Regions from separate parts of the Lysobacter yananisis genome, predicted to be linked through region 3. Evidence: riboswitches for the same ligand, from Rfam matches in the RefSeq annotation. Region 3 holds a riboswitch; each other region holds the start of a gene.
What was found. A riboswitch is a leader RNA that binds a small molecule or an ion and turns the genes downstream of it on or off. The one in region 3 is predicted to bind cobalamin.
Positions count from the first base shown of each region.

Region 1 (7,042 bases), 2.1 Mb from region 3:
CGGCTCAAGACGACGTTGCTGCACCGGACTTCGCGGCGCATCTCGCTGACCGAGAGCGGCCGCGGCGCGCTCGAACGCGCCGGGCGCATCCTGGCCGAAGGCGAGGCGGTGGAGGCCGAGGTCACCGCCCAGGCGCGCAGTCCGCGCGGACGGGTGCGGCTGGCCGCGCCGATGTCGTTCGGCGTCGCCCACCTGGCGCCGTTGTTGCCGCAGTTCATGCAGCGCTATCCGGAGATCGCGCTGGACATCGACTTCGACGACGGCGTCACCGACCTGGTCGGCGGCGGCTACGACCTCGCCCTGCGCATCTCGGCGCTGGCCGATTCGAGCCTGCTGGCGCGGCGCCTGTGCGGCGTGCGCATCGTGCTGGTGGCGGCGCCGGCGTACCTGGACGCGCGCGGGCGGCCGACCCATCCGCGCGAACTCGCCGGCCACAGCGCGCTGGCCTACGCGTACTCGCGTTTCGGCAACGCCTGGCGCTTCCACCATGCGCGCCACGGCGACTTCTCGTTGAGCGTGCCGGCGCCGTTGCGGGTCAACAACGCCGAGGCGCTCAATCCCGCGTTGCTGGCGGGGCTGGGGCTGGCGCTGCAGCCGGAGTTCCTGGTCTGGCGCGAACTGCGCAGCGGCGCGCTGGAGATCGTGATGCCGCAGTGGGCGCCGCCGCCGATCGCCTTGCACGTGGTCACCCCGCCGGGGCGCGAGCGGCCGGCGCGGGTGCAGGCCCTGATCGAATACCTGGCGCAGCAGTTCGAACGCGCGCCGTGGGCCGATCCGCAGGGGTGAGCGGACGTGAGCGGATCGCCGGCGGCTCCGCCAGCATCGCGCGCCCGGTGCCATCGCGTTTCATCCCCCGCGCGCGACCCACCCATGGTCGATCGCCAACCGCATCAACGCCCCTTCGCCGCGCACGTCCAGCTTCCCCAGCGCGCGCGAACGCAGCGTGCGCACGGTCGATTCGGCCACGCGCAGGGCCAGTGCGATCTCGTGGTTGCGCCGGCCCTCGACCATCAGCCGGGTCACTTCCAACTCGCGCGGGCTGAGCCGGTCGAACGGCGAGGACTCGAACAGGATGCGGCCGCCGAGCGAGTCGTCGATGAAACGACGGCCCGCGGCGACTTCGCGCAGCGCGCGCACCACCACCGCGGCGTCGCGGGTCTTGGACACGTAGCCCAGCGCGCCGGCGGCGAGCAGGCGGCGCGGCATCGGCCCGTCGCCGACCACCGACACGATCAGGATGCGCAGCGCGGGATCGTGCCGCAGCAGCCGCTGCACCAGGCCCAGGCCGTCGTCGTCGGGCAGGTTGAAGCCGCACAAGGCCACGTCCGCCGCGGACTGGTCCAATCGCTGGACCGCCTCGTGCGGATCGCCGGCTTCGCCGACCACGTCGATGTCGCTGTGCGCGCCCAGGATCCAGCGCAGTCCGTGACGGACCAATGGCTGGTCATCGACGATGAACACCCGGATCATTTCCTTATCGCTCCGTAGATGATGCGAGCGAATGTCCAGGCCGTTTCCGAGGTCCGCAACTCGCCCGCGGGCAAAGTGCGGTGCGCCGACGCGAACGTCGGCGGATGACTACGTTACGTAACCGGGTGTCTACGCTTGTGTAGACGCATGCCGACGGTGAATCGGGGTTTTCCTACATTCATCACGTTTGGGCTTTGTTAGCGTGGCGCCACCCCGCATCGCCGGACCGCATGGAGTGCCGATGTCCACGCTGGTGACGATCTACGAAGTCGTATCCCACGCGCAGCGGTTCTGGCGCCTGCGCATCAACGGTTCGCAAGAGATCGCGTTCCCCACCCGCGACATCGCCAGCGCCGCGGCGCGGGTGCGCGCGCGCCGGCAGAACCAGGACACCGGCGGCCACACCGAGGTCTGGGTGCAGCGCCTGGACGGGCGCATGGACCGCGAAGCGGTGTTCCTCGGCGGCACGGCCGGCGCGATGTGCGCGGAGTGGCGGCGGCAGTGAGGCCGCGGCGGTAGCGACCGCGCCAAGCGTCGCGGACGAGGGTAGGGCCGCGTGCGTTCACGCGATCAACCTTGCGCGGCCGAGCGCTTGCAACGGCCGCGTCGCTGGTTCGGATCGCGCGGAAGGATCGCCGCCGGCCCAGCCATCGCACCGTCGAAGCGCAAGCGCGCATCGGGCGCTGGCGCGCCGCGACGGCGGCGCACGCGAACGCAAGCGCTGCTCGTACCCCGCCGCGGCGATGCGTGCGGCTATCGCCGCCGCACCGCCGACGGCCCGGCACCGCCACCGGCGGCGCCGAGCCTGGGACTCCCCGGGGTCAGGGCGACAAGGTGAAGTTCTTGCTGTAGGTCGTGCCGTTGTAGGCGACCTCGAAGCGCCAGACGCCCGCCGGCCCGCTCGGCGCGAAACTGCTCCAGGTCCAGTTCCACCACGACGAGGCGTAATGCGGCGCCGGGCCGTTGTGCGTCCACGAGGCGAACACCGTGCCGTTCGGCCGCAGGATCCGGTACTGGCTCTGCTGGCCGTTGAGCTGGTCGCGGTAGAACGCGCTGAACGAGGCCTGCTGGCCGTAGCGCAGCGCGGTGTTCTCGTTCGGACTCTCCGCGTTCGGGCACGACGCGAACGCCGGTTGGGCGTTGCCGACGATCAGCTTGTTGATCGCCGAGTCGTAGTACGGCCGCTGCGCGGCCCAGGCCGAAGACAGATTCAGGCCGTTGCACGAGCCGGCGTAAGGATCGATGAGGTTGGCGTTGGCGTCGTAGACCTCGAAGTGCAGGTGCGGCTCGGTCGAACTGCCGGAACTGCCGACGATGCCGAGGTACTCGCCCTGCGCCACGCTCGCGCCGACGCCCTTGGCGGTGACCGAGCCGTTCTTCATGTGGCCGTACCAGGCGACCGAGCCGTCGGCGTGCTGGACGTAGACGGCGTTCCAGTTGTTGTTGTTGACCGAACAACTGCGGTCGAAATTGCCGTCGTAGCGGCCGACGATGGTGCCCGCCGCCGCGGCGATCACCTTCACCTGATTGTTGTCCATCTTGTACCAGGAGAACGGCCACAGGTAATAGTCGGTGCCGCGATGGCCGTCGTAGCTGCGCGCGCCGCAGCTGTAGTCGAGGACCTGGCCGGCGCCGGCCTGGTCGACGTAGTTCGAGATCGCGTGATAGCCCGGATCGGCCAGGCCGTTGTTGAGCGCCAGCGGCCAGGCGAAACCGCCGAGCGAACGCGCCGAGGATCGCGGCGCGGCGGCGAGCTTGAGCTTGCGCGCGTTGTCGCGGATGTCGTTCCAGGCGCGCTGGCGGAACTGCGGCGACAGATGCTCGCCGTGTTCGGCCACCGCATAAGCGCCGCCGGCGCTGGCATTGGGCGCCGTGCCGCTTACATCGCGCGGCGCGGCGTCGTCGGCTGCCGACGCCGGGAGCGACGAAGCGGCGAGCGCGAGGGCCAGGCACAGCGCCGGCGCGCCGCGCGCGCGGCGGGCATTCGCGTTGTTCGAGGCGCGGTGGTGTTCGGGCATGCGGTTCTTCCTGAGCATGTGGTTCTCCTTGAGCAGGCCGCGACGCGGCGTGATTCGCGCTGTGGGCCGGCGGCGCGCGGACGAGCGCGGACGTCCCGGTGTTGCCTGCAATCAGGCCGCCTGAGGCCCTTATACGCGCCTTCGCGCGCAGCCGGGCGCGGCGTCGATCCCGCCGATCGGCCAAGTCGCGGCGGCGGTGCGATGTGCAATTCAGGTGGATGAAATGGCGCTCGCCGGGCGCGCGGTTCATCGCGTCGCGAACGCGCATTCGCCGTGTCGCAGCGCCGCGCGCGTCGGTCGCGGCGCGATGCCCGCCGCGCGTCGCCGACGGCGCGAACGAAGGCGCCGGCCGGCGACCATACCGCGGCGCAGCTTGTGGCTGTCGCCGCCGAACCACTACACTGCGCGCGCCACAGGTGTCCTGCCGCCCGCTCCAGCGAGCGCGCAGGGTGAAACGGGAAGCCGGTGCGGACGCGAGTCCCATTCCGGCACTGCCCCCGCAACGGTAGGCGAGTTACAGCCGGCATCGGCCACTGCGCGAACGCGCGGGAAGGCGCCGGCGGGACGCATCCGCGTCGCTCGCGAGTCCGGAGACCGGCCTGTGGCGGACGTCGGGACGGCGCACGCGGCTTTGCCGCGGCCCGCGCCGCGGCGTTCTCCTCGGGCGTTGCGGCGGGCGACCTGACGAGCGGATGCGGTGCGGCGCGCGTGCGCCCGCCTTTCGCCCGGTCTTCGTTCGCGCAGCGCCTGCCTTCGCGGGTGTGCGATCCGGAGACCAACATGAACGACATGCACGCAGTCGCGACCGACGTCGCGACCGTCAAGCTGCTGATCGACGGCGAGTTCGTCGAATCCTCCACCGCGCACTGGCGCGACGTGGTCAATCCCGCCACCCAGGCCGTGCTTGCGCGCGTGCCGATGGCGACGCCGGCGGAAATCGACGCCGCCGTCGCCGCCGCGCAGCGCGCGTTCAAGACCTGGCGCAAGACGCCGATCGGCGCGCGCGCGCGGATCTTCCTCAAGTACCAGCAGCTGATCCGCGAGCACATGGGCGAACTGGCGGCGATCCTCACCGCCGAACAGGGCAAGACCCTGCCCGACGCGGAAGGCGATGTGTTCCGCGGCCTGGAAGTGGTCGAGCACGCCGCGGCGATCGGCAACCTGCAGCTGGGCGAACTGGCCAACAACGTCGCCGGCGGCGTCGACACCTACACCCTGCTGCAGCCGTTGGGCGTGTGCGCCGGCATCACCCCGTTCAACTTCCCGGCGATGATCCCGCTGTGGATGTTCCCGATGGCCATCGCCACCGGCAACACCTTCGTGCTCAAGCCGTCCGAGCAGGACCCGCTGGTGACCATGCGCCTGTGCGAGCTGGCGTTGCAGGCGGGCATTCCCAAGGGCGTGCTCAACGTCGTCCACGGCGGCGAAACCGCGGTCAATGCGATCTGCGACCACCCCGACATCAAGGCGGTGTCGTTCGTGGGTTCGACCAAGGTCGGCACCCACGTCTACCAGCGCGCCTCGCTCGCCGGCAAGCGCGTGCAATGCATGATGGGCGCGAAGAACCACGCGGTGGTGCTGCCCGACGCGAACAAGGAGCAGACGCTCAACGCGCTCGCCGGCGCCGCGTTCGGCGCGGCCGGGCAGCGCTGCATGGCGGCCTCGACCGCGGTGCTGGTCGGCGCGGCCAACGACTGGATCGCCGACCTGGTGGCCAAGGCGAAGACGCTCAAGGTCAACGCCGGCACCGAGGCCGGCACCGACGTCGGCCCGGTGATCTCCTGCGCCGCGCGCGAGCGGGTGGAGGGCCTGATCGCCTCCGGCGTCGAGCAGGGCGCCACGCTCGAACTCGACGGTCGCGCGCCGGCGGTGCCGGGTTACGAACGCGGCAACTTCGTCGGTCCGACGATCTTCTCCGGCGCGGCGCCCGGCATGCGCATCTACGACGAGGAAATCTTCGGCCCGGTGCTGGTGATCCTGCGCGCGGAGACGCTGGACGAGGCGATCGAACTGGTCAACGCCAATCCCAACGGCAACGGCACCGCGATCTTCACCCAGTCCGGCGCGGCCGCGCGGCGTTTCCAGGAGGACATCGATGTCGGCCAGGTCGGCATCAACGTGCCGATCCCGGTGCCGGTGCCGCTGTTCTCCTTCAGCGGCTCGCGCGCGTCCAAGCTCGGCGACCTCGGCCCCTACGGCAAACAGGCCGTGACCTTCTACACCCAGACCAAGACGGTCACCGCGCGCTGGTTCGACGACGACACGCTGGGCCACGGCGTCAACACCACGATCAGCCTCAAGTGATGGCCGCGGTCATGGACTGGCAGGTTCATCCGGCCGCGCCGACCGGGCTCAGCGAAGAACAGGCGGCCTACCGCGAGGCCGCGCGCGATTTCGCCCGCGCCGAACTCGCGCCGCATGCGGCGCACTGGGACGCGCACAGCGTGTTTCCGCGCGAAGCCATCGCCCAGGCCGGCGAACTGGGCTTCTGCGGCTTGTACGTGGACGAGGCGGCCGGCGGCTCCGGCCTGACCCGGCTCGACGCGGCGATCGTGTTCGAGGAACTGGCCGCGGCCGATCCCTCCACCGCCGCCTTCATCAGCATCCACAACATGGCCACCTGGATGTTCGCCGCGCACGCCGCCCCGGCGCTGCGCGCGCGCTGGGGCGCGGAACTGGCCAGCGGGCGCAAGCTGGCTTCGTACTGCCTGACCGAGCCCGGCGCGGGTTCGGACGCGGCCTCGCTGCGCACGCGCGCGCGGCGCGACGGCGGCGACTACGTCATCGACGGCGCCAAGGCCTTCATCTCCGGCGCCGGCTCGACCGACCTGCTGGTGGTGATGGCGCGCACCGGCGGCGACGGCGCGCGCGGCATCAGCGCGTTCGCGGTGCCGGCCGACGCGGCCGGCATCGTCTACGGGCGCAAGGAAGAGAAGATGGGCTGGAACAGCCAGCCCACCCGCGGCATTTCGTTCGAAGGCGTACGCGTGCCGGCCGACCACCTGCTCGGCGCGGAAGGCGACGGCTTCAAGATCGCGATGAAGGGCCTCGACGGCGGCCGCCTCAACATCGCCAGCTGCTCGCTCGGCGCGGCCCAGGGCGCGCTCGACGCGGCCCGGCGCTACATGGGCGAGCGCCGCCAGTTCGGCAAGAAACTGGCCGAATTCCAGGCGCTGCAGTTCAAGCTCGCCGACATGGCCACGCAGCTGGTGGCGGCGCGGCAGATGGTCCACACCGCCGCGCGCAAGGTCGATGCCGGCGCCGGCGACGCCACCGTGTGGTGCGCGATGGCCAAGCGCTTCGCCACCGACGCGGGCTTTTCGATCTGCAACGAAGCGCTGCAGATCCACGGCGGCTACGGCTACATCCGCGAGTACCCGATCGAGCGGCTGATGCGCGACTGCCGCGTGCACCAGATCCTGGAAGGCACCAACGAGATCATGCGCGTGATCATCGCGCGCCACCTGCTCAACAGCGAAGAGGAATTGCGATGAGTTCGACCGCCAAGACCCATGCGGGGCTGCAGCTGCGCATCGACGGCCACACCGCGGTGG
Region 1 covers NZ_CP133568.1:826,059-833,100, reverse strand. Annotated here, with positions in the region: gene RDV84_RS03595 (LysR family transcriptional regulator) at 1-786, shown strand, start outside; gene RDV84_RS03590 (response regulator) at 847-1,461, opposite strand; gene RDV84_RS03585 (DUF2188 domain-containing protein) at 1,712-1,975, shown strand; gene RDV84_RS03580 (M23 family metallopeptidase) at 2,292-3,506, opposite strand; cobalamin riboswitch at 3,886-4,105, shown strand; gene RDV84_RS03575 (CoA-acylating methylmalonate-semialdehyde dehydrogenase) at 4,278-5,792, shown strand; gene RDV84_RS03570 (acyl-CoA dehydrogenase family protein) at 5,804-6,982, shown strand; gene RDV84_RS03565 (enoyl-CoA hydratase) at 6,979-7,042, shown strand, end outside.
Region 1: another riboswitch for cobalamin. It lies ahead of RDV84_RS03575 (CoA-acylating methylmalonate-semialdehyde dehydrogenase); the one in region 3 lies ahead of btuB (TonB-dependent vitamin B12 receptor).

Region 2 (7,042 bases), 2.6 Mb from region 3:
GGCCGCGCGCATGCAGACCCTGGCCGAACTGCGCGGCTGGTCGCCGCTGGTGGCGCTGCAGACCGAATACAGCCTGGCCCAGCGCGACAGCGAGCGCGAACTGCTGCCGATGGCGCGCGAACTCGGCCTCGGCGTGAGCGCGTGGTCGCCGCTGGCCTCCGGCGTGCTGACCGGCAAGTATTCGCGCGCCGACCTCGACCCGGCCACGGCTCAGGGCCGGCGCGCGGTCGCGATCGGCAACGGCGCGCTGACCGAGCGCGCGCTCGACATCGCCGAGGTCGTGGTCGACATCGCGCGCGAGCTTGAGCGCCCGCCGGCGCAGGTCGCATTGGCGTGGACCTTGCAGCGGCCCGGCGCGATCGTGCCGGTGATCGGCGCGCGTACCGAAGCGCAGCTGGTGCAAAACCTCGGCGCGCTGGAGCTCGCGCTCGGCGCCGCGCAGCTGCAACGGCTGGAACAGGCGAGCGCGATCGCGTTGGGGTTCCCGCACGATTTCCTGGCCCTGCCCGGCATCGTCGGCGCGATGTTCGGCGGCGCGCGGGTGCGACGCGATTGGTGAGGCGCTGGGTAAAGACGGACTTCAAAGCAGAAGGGCGCGGCGACTGAGGGCCGCGCTTTCCGGTACACCACGTCCCCAACTCCGCCACTCCGGTTGCGGGCCGCGCTTTCCACTACAACGCGCTCCCCCACCCCGTCATTCCGGCGAAAGCCGGAACCCACCTTGATTTTGCCGTTCCGCTTTTCCGACCGTCGCAAGAGCAACGGCAAAATGGGTTCCGGCTTTCGCCGGAATGACGGGGTAATGAAGCGGGGCGAATCGGAGGCGAAGCGAAGCCGCGGAACAGACGCGCAGCGCAAACGCCACGGCGAAACGGAACGGAAGCGACGGCAGAGAATCCGCGCGCGGCAGCGCCGCCGCTCGCCTACAGCACGCCTACTTCGCCGCCTTGTCGGCCTTGGCGGGCGGCTCGTTCTTGCCCGCCGCGCCGGCCGGCTTGCCGTCGGCGGGCTCGGCCGCGCCCTCGCCCGCCGCGGCCTCGTCCAGCAACGGCGGCGGCAGGTCGCGCGCGTACAGGTCGGCCGGGCTCTCGCCCGGGCAGGTCTTGTCCGGGAAGCCGAACTGGGCCTGCAACTGCTCGGCGCATTCGGGCATCGACTCGAAGCTCTTGCCGGTGCCCATGCACTGCGCGTCGAACGCGCGGCGGAAGGATTCGCGGCGGCGGACGAAGTCGTCGCCGCACTTGCGCGCCAGACGGATCCGGTCGAGGTCGTCCTGGGCGGCGTTGGTGCCGTCCAGGCCGTATTGCTTGAGTTCGTCCGGGGTCAGGATGCGCAGGTCGCGGTTGGCCACGGTCATCATCAGGTCCGAGACCGCGGTGGCCACGCCGTTGCGCTCCAGGTAATCGCGCACCTGCTGGTTGATCGCGCGCAGTTCGCGGCTGAGCTCGGCGCGCGAGGTGGCGGTGGAGCGGTCGCGCATCAGCCGGTGGATGCCGACCTTGCCCTCGATCGAGCGGGTGTCGCCGGCCGCCAGCACCAGCACGCAGGCGCTGTGGCAGACCGAGTTCTCGCGCACCCAGATCGCCCAGCCCGATTCGGCGATGGAGTCGCCGGCGCGCAGCGCTTCCTCGACGTGGCCACCGCTGGAGTCGATGTCGAGGATGCGGGTCGGGATCTCCATGCGCGCGGCCATCGCCGCGACCCGCTGGGTCAGCGCGGTGAAGCCGGCGCCGATCTTGCCCTGGTAGCGCACCCGCACCACCCCGCGCTGCTGGCACGGCGACATCGCGTCGACCAGGCTGAAGAAGTCCAGCGATTCCAGGGTGTCGCCGTCGCCGAAGCGCGGGTAGTCGTATTCGCAGCTGATCCGGGCGCTGCCGCCGTCGAGCTTGGCCGGCGGCCAGTAGGTGCCCTTGAGGATGTCCTCTTCGCTGACCGCCGCCGGCGCCGGCTTGGGCATCTCGTTCTGGCTGCCCAGGGTCACCGCCGCGGCCGGCGGCGCCTGCGGGTCCCGGCCGCAAGCGGCCAGCGCCAGCGCGCACAACGCCGCGAACGCGGCGGCCAGGAGCCTGCGGGAAAGGAACGGGGAGCGTTGCGGAACCATGTGTCGAGCCACCGGAGTCGGAATCGCGCGGGACCGTCCTGGCCCGCGCCGCGCGCTGCGCCTGCAAACGTTAGCGGCAGGCTCGTCCAAGCTCAACGAGCACGACGCGCGTGGGCGGGCCGGGCTTCATGTTGACGCGGGGCGGATGAACCCGGGGCGAGGACGGACCGCTCGCGCGCGCAACCGACAGGTGCGGCAAACGTGGCGGGAGCGCGGCGATCTGACCGGACAGCATCGGGCCTGAAGGCCCTCCCACGATCGCTGGAGCCTTCGATGTTCCCGCCGCTGCCGCACCGCCCCTGACGCTTGGGAGGGCCTTCAGGCCCGATGCCGTTCGTCCCGGCCCGACCGGTGCCGCAAACCGCCGCAGTGTCATTTGACTTCGCCGGGCCCGCTGCGTACCTTGGCCGCGTCTCGGTGAACATCGCTTCATACAGATAAAGCGATGGGACACGCCGGCCACGGTTGACGCCGCGGCCGGCCAGAGGGAATCCGGTGCGAATCCGGAGCTGCCCCGCAGCGGTATGGGAAACGAACGGGCCTTGGCACTGGGCGGTACGCCTGGGAAGCGGCCTTAGTAGGCGGAGCGAGGGGTGAGCGCAGAGGAGTGAGAAGCGAGTAAAGCCCTTTGGCTTTTGCTCGCTTCTCACTCCTCTGCGCTCACTCCTCGCTCAAAGTCCCGAGCCCGAAGACCTGCCGCGACCGGAAGGTACGCCTTCCGTCCGACTCCGGTCCCGCTTCGCCGTCGCGTCCGCGCGATGCGCGCGGCGGGCCGGCTCGCCCGCGGGGGCGGAGGTCGAAGCCAACGGATCGATCCGCAGTCCGGCGCACCCGCGTCCGGGCCGGCGCGGCCGTGGTCTCCTTCGTTGCCCTGCGTCATGCCCACGCATCGCAGGTATTGATCATGATCAGCGTCACCACCCTCGGCTTCCCGCGCATCGGCGCGCGGCGCGAGCTCAAGCAAGCCCTGGAATCGTTCTGGAAGGGCGACCGCGACGCGGCCGCGCTGCAGGCCACCGCCGCCGGATTGCGCGAACGCCACTGGCGCCTGGCCGTCGCGGCCGGCGCCGACAGCGTGCCGTGCAACGATTTCTCGCTCTACGACCATGTCCTCGACACCGCCGTGCTGTTCGACGCCATCCCGGCCTCGCACCGCGCCGCGTTCGAGGACGATCCGCTCTCTGGCTATTTCGCCCTCGCCCGCGGCCTGCAGGACGGCCGCCGCGACCTGCGCGCGCTGGAAATGACCAAGTGGTTCGACACCAACTACCACTACCTGGTCCCGCAGTTCGAACCCGGCCAGCGCTTCTCGCTGCGCGCCGACAAGCCGCTGGCCGAACTGGCCCAGGCCCGCGCGCTCGGCCTGGACGCGCGGCCGGTGCTGCTCGGCCCGGTCACCCTGCTCAAGCTCGGCAAGCGCACGGACGGCGGCGATCCGCGCGAACTGCTCGACGCGCTGCTGCCGGCCTACGCCGAGCTGCTGGCCACGCTCAAGGCGGCCGGCGCGCAGTGGGTGCAGATCGACGAGCCGGCGCTGGCGCTCGACCTCGACGACGCCGACCGCGCCGCCTACCGCCGCGCCTTCGACGCGCTCGCCCAGGCCGACTCGCCGCAGCGCCTGCTCGCGACCTACTTCGGCGCGCTCGGCGACAACGCCGCGCTGGCCGCGCAGTTGCCGGTCGAAGCGCTGCACTTGGATCTGGTGCGCGCGCCGCAACAGCTCGAAGCGGTGCTGCCGCTGCTGCCGGCCGACCGCGCGCTGAGCCTGGGCGTGGTCGACGGCCGCAACATCTGGCGCGCCGACCTCGACGCCGCGCTGAGCCTGGCCCGCCGCGCCGGCGAACGCGCGCGCTGGCTGGCGCCGTCGTGCTCGCTGCTGCACGTGCCGACCGACCTGGAGCTGGAACGCAAGCTGCCCGGCCCGCTGAAGCAGTGGATGGCGTACGCGAAGCAGAAGATCGAAGAGCTGCGCCTGGTCGCCGGCGCGCTGGCCGGCGACGCCGCGGCCGAAGGCGAACTGGCCCAGGCCGCCAGCGCGCGCGCCGCGCGCCTGGCCTCGCCGCTGCTGCGCAACGCCCAGGTGCGCAAGCTCCTGGCCGCGGTCGAGCCGGCGATGACCCGCCGTGCCAGCGCCTATCCGCAGCGCATCGCGCTGCAGCAGCAACGGCTGAAGCTGCCGCTGTTCCCGACCACCACCATCGGCTCGTTCCCGCAGACCGCGCAGGTGCGCCAGGCCCGCGCCGAACACAAGGCCGGGCGCCTGGACGACGCCGGTTACCGCGCCTTCCTCGAAAACGAAACCGTGCAGTGCCTGCGCGAGCAGGAAGCGCTCGGCATCGACGTGCTGGTGCACGGCGAGTTCGAGCGCAACGACATGGTCGAGTACTTCGGCGAGCAGCTCGACGGCTTCGCCTTCACCTCGCACGGCTGGGTGCAGAGCTACGGCTCGCGCTGCGTCAAGCCGCCGGTGCTGTTCGGCGACGTCGCCCGGCCCAGGCCGATGACGGTGGAATGGAGCCGCTTCGCCCAGGACCACGCCGCCAAGCCGGTCAAGGGCATGCTGACCGGGCCGGTGACGATCCTGCAGTGGTCGTTCGTGCGCGACGACCAGCCGCGCGCCGACAGCTGCCGGCAGATCGCCCTGGCCCTGCGCGAGGAAGTGCTGGACCTGGAGGCGGCCGGCATCGCCGCGATCCAGATCGACGAGCCGGCGCTGCGCGAAGGCCTGCCGCTGCGCCGCGCCGACTGGCCGGCGTACCTGGCCTGGGCCGGCGAGAGCTTCCGCCTCGCCGCCAGCGGCGTCGGCGACGCGACCCAGATCCACACCCACATGTGCTACGCCGAGTTCAACGACATCATCGACGCGGTCGCCGCGCTCGACGCCGACGTGATCTCGATCGAGACCTCGCGCTCGCGCATGGAGCTGCTCGACGCGTTCGTGCGCTACCGCTACCCCAACGGCATCGGCCCGGGCGTGTACGACATCCACTCCCCGCGCGTGCCCGACGAAGCGGAGATGCGCGAGCTGCTCGACAAGGCGCTGGACGTGCTGGAACCGGCGCAGCTGTGGGTCAATCCGGACTGCGGCCTGAAGACCCGCGGCTGGCCGGAAGTGCGCGCGGCGCTGCGGGCGATGGTCAGCGCGGCGCAAGGCCTGCGCGAGGCGGCGCGGGCGGAGGCCTGAGCCGGACGGTCCGGCGGATGCGTCGCGCCGCGTGCGCGGCGCGTCCGGCGCGGCCGAGGCAACCGACGCGGGCGCTCGCCGATGCGCGAACGCCCGTCGTTTGTTCCCTGCGAACCGCGCCAATCCGACCACCGCGAAACCCGCATCGCCGCCGTTTCGCGATACGCACCGCCTGCGGCCACGCGCCGCGACATCCGCTACCCGCGCTGCGATCCTCGCGCGATCAAGAACAAAACCCGTTGCGCCCGCGCCGCTTGGCCCGGTACAGCGCTTCGTCGGCGCGATCCATCGCCGCATCCAGTTCGTCCACGCTGTAGGCCATCGCCACGCCGATGCTGCAGGTCAGCCGGCCGTGTTCGCTGTCGCGGTGTTCGATGTCCCGGCGATACAGCCCGAGCAGGATCGCGCGGGCGATGTTGAGCACGCGCGCCCGGCCGACCCCGGGGATCAGCACGCAGAATTCCTCGCCGCCGGCGCGCACCACCGCGTCGTCGCCTTCGCGCACTTCGGCGCGGATCGCCGCCACCGCGGTGCGCAGCGCTTCGTCGCCGGCGCGGTGGCCGTAGCGGTCGTTGTAGGCCTTGAAGTGGTCGACGTCGAGCAACAGCACCGCGACGCTGCCCAGGCGCGCGCCCTGCGCGGCCAGCGCCTGCACGAATTCGTCGCGGCCGCGACGATTCAGCGCGCCGGTCAGCGGGTCGGTGCAGGCGACCCGGTCGAGTTCGCGCAGGGCCGCGCGCAGTTGCTCGGTGCGCTGCGCCACGTCGTGTTCGCGCTCGGCCAGGCTCTGGCGCAGTTCGGCGTGGGCGTGGTCGAGCCGCGTCGACAGGTCGACGATGGCGGCCAGCACCGGCTGCAGTTCCTCCGGCATCGGTACGTCGCCGGCCGGCAGGCCCGGCGCCGGCGCGGCGCCGCTGGCCAGCGCGCGCAGCCGCTGCAGCAGCAGCGAGGACGCGCGCGCCAGCACCCGCGCATACCACACGAACGCCAACGCCGCGCCGAGCACCGCCAGCAGCAGCAACTGGATCATCGACATCGCCCGCTCCAGCGCCGGGCGCGCGGCCAGTTCCCGCGGCGCCACCGCGTACAAGGTCCAGCCGCCGCGGGTGCGGGCCGCGGCGACGAAGGCGTGGCCGCCGTCGGGCATCACCGGCACCGCGCGGCGCGCGGCGCCGGCGTCGCGCTGGGCCAGCGCGGGCGCGAAACCGGTGTCGGCCGCGCGCTGCATGAACTTCAGGCCGATGCCGCCGCTGGCGTGGATGACCCGGCCGGCGCGGTCCAGCAGCACGGTCTCGTAGTCGCCGTGGCCGTTTTCGTCGTAGACGTGGGCCGGCGCCAGCGAGGCCTCGATCACCCCGGCGAAGGCGCCGTCGCGGTAGCGCGGCACCGACACCACCACCAGCGGGTCGCTGCCCAGGCCGCGGCCGACGAAGGCGTCGGAAATGTAATCCCGCCCGCTGCGCGCCGGCTGGCGGAAGTAGTCGCGGTCGGAGACGTCCAAGCCGACCGCGCGCGCGGCCGCCGCGGCCGGCGCGGCGCCGATCACCCGGCCGCGCGCGTCGGTGGCGATCAAGGTCAGGATCGGCGGGTAGCGCCGCTGCAGCTCGGGCAGTTCCACGCTCCAGTCCAGGCGGTGGCGCGCGCCGGCCGCAGCCAGCACGTGCAGGCTGGCCTGCAGCGCGGCCAGGCTCTCGTCGAGCTCGTGCGCGAGCACGTGCGCGCTGGCGGCGGTGCGCGCATCGATCTCGTCGAGT
Region 2 covers NZ_CP133568.1:398,702-405,743, forward strand. Annotated here, with positions in the region: gene RDV84_RS01775 (aldo/keto reductase) at 1-559, shown strand, start outside; gene RDV84_RS01780 (COG3904 family protein) at 935-2,104, opposite strand; cobalamin riboswitch at 2,550-2,819, shown strand; gene metE (5-methyltetrahydropteroyltriglutamate--homocysteine S-methyltransferase) at 3,009-5,288, shown strand; gene RDV84_RS01790 (diguanylate cyclase) at 5,512-7,042, opposite strand, start outside.
Region 2: another riboswitch for cobalamin. It lies ahead of metE (5-methyltetrahydropteroyltriglutamate--homocysteine S-methyltransferase); the one in region 3 lies ahead of btuB (TonB-dependent vitamin B12 receptor).

Region 3 (7,042 bases):
GAGCCGTCGATCACCGTAAGCACCGGCAGGCCGATGCGCTCGGCCAGATCGGCGCTCGACGGCGATCCGTCGAACAGCCCCATCACGCCCTCGATCAGGATCAGATCGGCCTCGCCCGCGGCCGCATGCAGGCGCGCGCGCACGTCGTCCTCGCCGCACATCCACAGATCCAGCTGCTGCGCCGGCGCGCCGCTGGCGCGTTCCAGCACCATCGGATCGAGGAAGTCCGGCCCGGTCTTGAACACCCGCACCCGCCGCCCCTGGCGCGAATGCCAGCGCGCCAACGCGGCGGTGACGCTGGTCTTGCCCTGGCCGGAAGCGGGGGCGGAGACCAGCAGGGCTGGGCAGTGGCCGGGACCGGGGACCCGGGACCCGGGATCTGCCAAGTCGATTCCAAGCTCGGCTCCGGACTTTACGGGTCCCCTGTCCCGGGTCCCCGGTCCCGCAACGCTCACAACTCGACCCCCTTCTGCGCCTTGATCCCGGCCTTGAACGCATGCTTGACCACGCGCATGTCGGTGACCGTGTCGGCGGCCTCGATCAGCGCATCGGGCGCGCCGCGGCCGGTGATCACCACGTGCTGGCGCGGCGGGCGCGCGGCGACCGCGGCCAGCACGTCGTCGACCGCGACGTAGCGGTGCGCGAGGGCGATGTTGAGTTCGTCGAGCAGGACGAAGTCGTAGGCCTCGTCGCCGAGCATGCGCGCGGCCACCGCCCACGCCGCCTGCGCGGCGGCGATGTCGCGCTGCTTGTCCTGGGTTTCCCAGGTGAAGCCCTCGCCCATCACGTGGTAGTCGAGCTCTTCGAAGCGGCGGAAGAAGGCTTCCTCGCCGGTGGCGAAGCTGCCCTTGATGAACTGCACCACGCCGCACTTGAAGCCGTGGCCGAGCGAGCGCGCGAGCATGCCGAAGCCCGAGGAGCTCTTGCCCTTGCCGTTGCCGGTGTTGACCACCAGCACGCCGCGCTCGATGGTGGCGCGCGCGACCTTGCGGTCGATCAATTCTTTCTTGCGCTGCATGCGCTCGCGGTGCTTGTCCTCGCTGGCCGCGGCGAAGCCGGCGCGGTCGCCGTTGTCCTCGCTCATGCCGCCGCTCCGGCGCGCTGGCGCGATTCGATCAGCCGCGCCGCGGCGTAGACGGCGAAGCCGGCGCCGACGTAGCCGGCCAGGGTGCCGAGCGCGCGCGGGTAGTAGCGCGGGATGCGCTCCACGAACCCGGCCCAGCTCGCGTCCGGATAGCGGCCGGACAGGAAATAGAAGCCGCCCTTGGAGATCAGGTAGGCCACCACCGAGGTCGCCAGCAGGGTCAGCGCCAACATCGGCACCGTGGCCAGGCGGTCGCGGTGCATGCGCGCATAGATCCGCCCGCCCCACCACAACGCACCGTAGGCCAGCGCCAGCGCCCAGTACGCCGGCGACAGGCACCAGTCGGTGACCCGGCCCAGCGCCAGGCTGGCCAGGTCCAGCAACGACGACAACACGAAAAACGCAGGGAACAACCAGGCCGGGCGCAGCAGCGCGCCGGCGAGGAAGAACACCGCCCACGACGCGCTCGGCAGCGCATCGACGGTGGCGAAGTGCTGGCCGCGGGTGCACACCATCAGCGCGGCCAAGGCCAGCGCGGCGGCGATCTGGCCGTTGCGCGCGCGCAGCGGCAGCGCGGCCTGGCTCGGCGGAAGCAACAAGCTCATGACGCTCTCCTTCTCAGTGGCGCGGGCCGGATGCGGCGCCGCGCGGACGGGCGAAACGCGCGACCAGCGCATGCGCCAGCAACGCCGCGCCGACATAGGCCATCGTGGTGCCGACGAACAACGGGCCCCAGCGCCAGACCCGCTCGATGTACTGGGCGAAGTTCGGATCGGCGTAACGGCCGCCGAACCAGTAGAACGCGCCGTTGGAAATCAGGAACGAGGCGCTGGCGGCGACCAGCGCCACCGCCAGCGCGCCGGCCAGCGCGCGCGGCCGCGCCGCCATCGACGGCGCCCAGGCCCGGCCCAGGTACCACAGCACCGCATACGCCAGCAGCAGGAACGCGTACGACGGCGTCACGCAGTAGTGATCGAAGAAGCTCAGCCCGCGCCCGGTCACGGCGATGTAGTCGATCGCCACCGCCGCCACCAGCAGCCCGGCGAACAGCCGGTGGCGCTGCAGGTACAGGCCGCCGAGGAAGAACACCGCCATCGATGCGTCCGGCAGGTGCAGCGCGCTGCCGACCGCGTGGAAACGGGTCGCGGCCATCAGCGTCAGCAGCACGGCCAGGATCGCCAGTTGCGCGGGGCCCGCGAGCAGCGGCCGCAGTTCGTGCCGGCGCGGGGCCGGGCGGTTCGGCTGGGACTGGGTCGTGGAGATCATCGTCGTCTCTCGGTCGGGGCCGGCCGCGCGCGCGGCCGGCGCGGGCGGGTTCAGCGGTTGGGACGGTAGCGCAGGCTCAGCAGGTAGGTGCGTCCGGGCTGATTGTAGAAGGCCGCGGTTTCGTAGCGCTTGTCGAACAGGTTGTTGGCCGCCAGCTGCACGCTCCAGTCCGTGCCCAGCGCGTAGCCCAGGCGCAGGTCGGCCAGGGCGTAGCCGCCGAGTTCGCGCTTGTTGGCGAGGTCGTCGTAGCGCTGGCCGGCGGCGTAGACGCTGGCGCCGAGCGAGAACGCGTCGCCGCGGTCGAGTTCGAAGCGGCGGTCCAGGTCGATGCGCGCGCTCTGCCGCACGCGCCGCGGCAGGATGTTGTCGCGGTAGCCGCCGCGGCTGTCGTTGCGCGGGTCCAGCCAGGTCGCGCTGGCGCGCAGGTCCCAGCCGGCCACGCGCGTGTCCAGCGCCGCTTCCAGGCCGCGGATGCGGGCGCGGTCGACGTTGCCGGGCAGGCCGATGGAGGCGTCGTAGGCGATCAGATCGTCGATCCGGGTCTGGTAGGCGTTGAGCGACCACACCTGGCGGCCGCCCTCGCCGAAGGTGCCGCGCAGGCCCAGTTCGAAGCTGCGCGAGGTTTCCGGGCCCAGGTCCGGATTGCCGTACCCCGGGTAATACAGCTCGTTGAAGGTCGGCGCCTTGAACGCGGTGCCGTAGCTCGCGGTCAGCCGCAGCGCGTCGGCGAAGTTCCAGCCCCACAGCACGCTGCCGGTGGTTTCGCCGCCGAACTGGCTGTCGTCGTCGCGGCGCAGGCTGGCCTGCAGCGCGTGCGCGCCGAACTCGCGCTGGTACTGGCCGAACGCGCCGCGCAGCACGCGCGCGTCGCGCTTGTAGGCGGTGTTGCTTTCGACTTCGTCGCGCTGCCAGTCGAAGCCCAGGCTCAGCAGGCCGCCGCCGAGGCCGAGGTCGCCCTGCAGCGAGCCGAGCTGGCGGCGGGTGTCGAAGGTGCTGGAGTACTTGCCGTCCTTGTATTGCTCGCTGAGGTCCCAGCTGCGGCCGGCGTTGAGGCTCAACGCGAGGCGGTCGCTCGGGCGGTAGCGCAGCTTCGCGCCGGCGACCTGCTGGACGGTGTCGGCCTGGTTGTTCTGGCTGCCGTCGTATTCGTTGTAACCCTCGGCTCGAAACACCCGCGCCTCGCCGTCCCACTGCTCGTTGAAGCGGTAGCCGCCCTGCAGGGTCAGCGACGAATTGCGGTAGCCGTCGCGATCGGGCGAATAGGTGAAGCAGCCGGCGCCGCCCGGCGACGGCTTGCCGCGGCAGGCGTCGATGCCGTCGGTGTCCTCGTGCGCGGCGTTGATCGAATACCAGCCGCGCTCGCCCTTTCCGGCCACGCCGGCGGACGCGCGATGGGTCTTGTTGCTGCCGATGCCGACGCTGAAGCTCGGCGCGAACGGCCCCTGCGGGCGGCGGGTGAAGATCTGGATCACGCCGCCGATGGCTTCCGAGCCGTACAGGCTGGAGAACGGGCCGCGCACGATCTCCACGCGCTCGATCTGCTCGACCGGGATGTCCTGCAGCGAGGCGCCGCCGCTGGTGGCCGAACCGAGCTTGATCCCGTCGACCAGCACCAGCACGTGATCGGATTCGCTGCCGCGCAGGAACAGCGAGGTGCTTTTGCCCGGCCCGCCGTTGTTGGCCAGCGACGCGCCCGGCGTGCCGCGCAACAGGTCCGGCAGCGACGAAGGCTGCAGGCGCTCGATGTCGGCGCGGTCGATCACGGTGACCGCGGCCAGGGTCGCGTCCTGGGTCTGCGCGGTGCGGGTGGCGGTGACCACGACCTGGTCGAGATCGACCGCCGGCGCGGCAGGGGCGGTGGCGGCCGCGGCGGACAGGGCGATGGCCAGGGCCGGCGCGAGCGCGCGGCGCGGGGAACGGACGAAGCGGTGCTGCATGGCCTGCGGGTCTCCAGGGCCGCGCTCTCCCGCGCGGCCGACAAGGGTCGGGACCGGCGCGAAAACAGCGCGGAAGGACACGCACAGGCGCGCTCGCTCCGCCACCAGGCCCGCCGCCGGTCGGTTCGCGCTCCAGGCCGGTCTCCGGGCTTGCGAGTGGAACCTGTCGAGCGTCCTTGTCCGAGGTTCCGGCGCCGCGCCTTCCCATGCATGAAGCACAGTGGCCGTTGCGGTGCGTGGACTCGCCTACCGTTGCGGGGGCAGCTCCGGCTTGAGCGCGCGGACCGTTCTGGCGAACAGACCCGCGGCGCGACCGGATTCCCGTTTCAATCGCCGGACTGTGCCGGCGATCACCTTGAGCGCGCGCATCTTAACAGTCGCGACGCCCGGGCGAGCGAACGGCACCGCCAGCACGCGGCCCTGTTTCGGACCGGTCCTATTCAATCGTCGCCGCATCCGCGGCCATGCTGGCGGCGGGCCTGCGTGCGATCGGGCCCCGCGCCACACCCCCGATCCTTGTTCGTTTTCCGGCCGCCGGCTCGCCGCGCATATGCGACCGGCGGTTCTTTTTGCCCGCGATCCGCGGCGCAGCGCCGAAAACGAGGCGCCTACCACTTTTTGATTACTTGCGTTAGCCGGTTCCTGGCCGCTTCATTGACCGGGTTGTTATGACCGTGTTAAACCCGGATGACATCGCTGTCAGTCCCCCATGCAGGAGTCTTCATGCACGCCAGCCGCACGCTCGCCCGCCCCGGTCTCCGCGTCCGCCACCCGCTCGCCCTCGGCTTGGCCATCGCCTTGAGCCTGACCGCCGCCCCCGCCGTCCTGGCCCAGCAACCCGCCCAGGCCGACGCCAAGACCCTCGACCAGGTCATCGTCACCGGCACGCGCGTGTCCGACCGCACCGTCGCCGAGTCGACCGCGCCGATCGACATCATCACCCCCGAGACCCTGGAAGCCACCGGCACGGTCGAGCTGGCGACCGCGCTGTCGCGCGCCCTGCCCTCGCTGAACTTCCCGCGCCCGGCGATCACCGACGGCACCGACGCGGTGCGCCCGGCGCAGTTGCGCGGCCTCGCGCCCGATCAGGTGCTGGTGCTGGTCAACGGCAAGCGCCGCCACACCACCGCGCTGATCAACCTCAACGGCAGCCAGGGCCGCGGCTCTTCGCCGGTGGACCTCAACGCGATCCCGATCGCCTCGATCGAGCGAGTGGAAGTGCTGCGCGACGGCGCGTCCGCGCAGTACGGCTCCGACGCCATCGCCGGCGTGGTCAACGTGGTGCTGAAGGGTTCCGGCAGCGGCGGCTCGATCGCCGCGCGCTACGGCCAGTACAGCGCCGGCGACGGCGAGCAGTACCAGCTCTCCGGCGACCTCGGCCTGGAAGGCGAGCGCGGCTGGCTGCGCCTGGCCGCGCAAGGCGGCCACCAGGACAACACCAACCGCGCGCGGCCGTTCCAGGGCGTGGTCGAACAGCGCTACGGCGATCCGGAGATCGACCACGGCGCGTTCTCCTACAACGGCGAATTCAAGCCGGTGGACTACCTGTCGTTCTATTCCTTCGGCAGCTACAGCGAACGCGACGTGCTGTCGAACGGCTATTTCCGCTTCGCCGCCGATCCGCGCAACATCCCCTCGATCTATCCCAACGGTTTCCTGCCGCAGATCCACAACGTCAGCAAGGACCGCGCCGCGGTGTTCGGCGTGCGCAGCGAAACCGCCGGCGGCACCCAGATCGACCTGAGTTACAACTACGGCCACAACGGCCTGACCTTCGACATCGAGAACACGCTCAACCGCAGCCTGGGCCCGAGTTCGCCGACCAAGTTCTACGCCGGCGCGCTGGAAGTGACCCAGCACGTGTTGAACCTGGACTTCACCCGCCCGGTGGACTTCGGCTGGAAGTACCCGATCACCTTCGCCTGGGGCGCGGAATGGCGCGGCGAGGAATTCAGCCAGCGCGCCGGCGAGTTCCTGTCCTACGCCAACGGCGGCGTGCCCGCGTCCAACGGCCAGGTGCTGCCGGGCGCGCAGGTGTTCTCGGGCTTCCGCGCCAGCGACGCCGGCGAGTTCGACCGCCACAGCTATTCGTTCTATCTCGACGTGGAAGGCGACCTGACCGACAAGTTCTCCGCCGGCCTGGCCGCGCGCTACGAGAGCTACAGCGACTTCGGCGACACCACCTCGGGCAAGCTGTCGGCGCGCTACGCCTTCACCGACGCGGTCGCGCTGCGCGCCACCGTGTCCACCGGCTTCCGCGCGCCGTCGCTGCAGCAGCAGTACTTCCAGTCCATCGCCACCAACTTCATCAGCGGCGTGCCGTACGAGATCGGCACCTTCCGCGTCGACAACCCGGCCGCGGTGGCGTTGGGTTCGGAACCGCTGAAGGCAGAGGAATCGACCAACTACAGCCTGGGCCTGGTGCTGCAGCCGGCCGACGGCCTGTACATCACCCTCGACGCGTACCAGATCAAGGTCGACGACCGCATCCTGCTGTCGGAGAACCTGACCAGCACCGCGGTGCGCAACTACCTGCAGGCCAACGGCTATCCCGGCATCGGCGGCGGCCGCTATTTCACCAACGCGGTCGACACCAAGACCCAGGGCGTGGACCTGATCGCGACCTACGGCTGGGACGTCGGCAACGGCAAGCTCAGCACCACCGCCGGCTACAACTATTCCAAGACCGAGATCGAGAACATCGCGCCGAACCCGCCGCGGCTGGCGGCGATCGACCCGGCCGCGGTGCGCATCG
Region 3 covers NZ_CP133568.1:2,953,018-2,960,059, reverse strand. Annotated here, with positions in the region: gene RDV84_RS12530 (cobyrinic acid a,c-diamide synthase CobB) at 1-386, opposite strand, end outside; gene cobO (cob(I)yrinic acid a,c-diamide adenosyltransferase) at 452-1,084, opposite strand; gene RDV84_RS12520 (hypothetical protein) at 1,081-1,680, opposite strand; gene RDV84_RS12515 (hypothetical protein) at 1,703-2,350, opposite strand; gene btuB (TonB-dependent vitamin B12 receptor) at 2,401-4,287, opposite strand; cobalamin riboswitch at 4,406-4,660, opposite strand; gene RDV84_RS12505 (TonB-dependent receptor plug domain-containing protein) at 5,011-7,042, shown strand, end outside.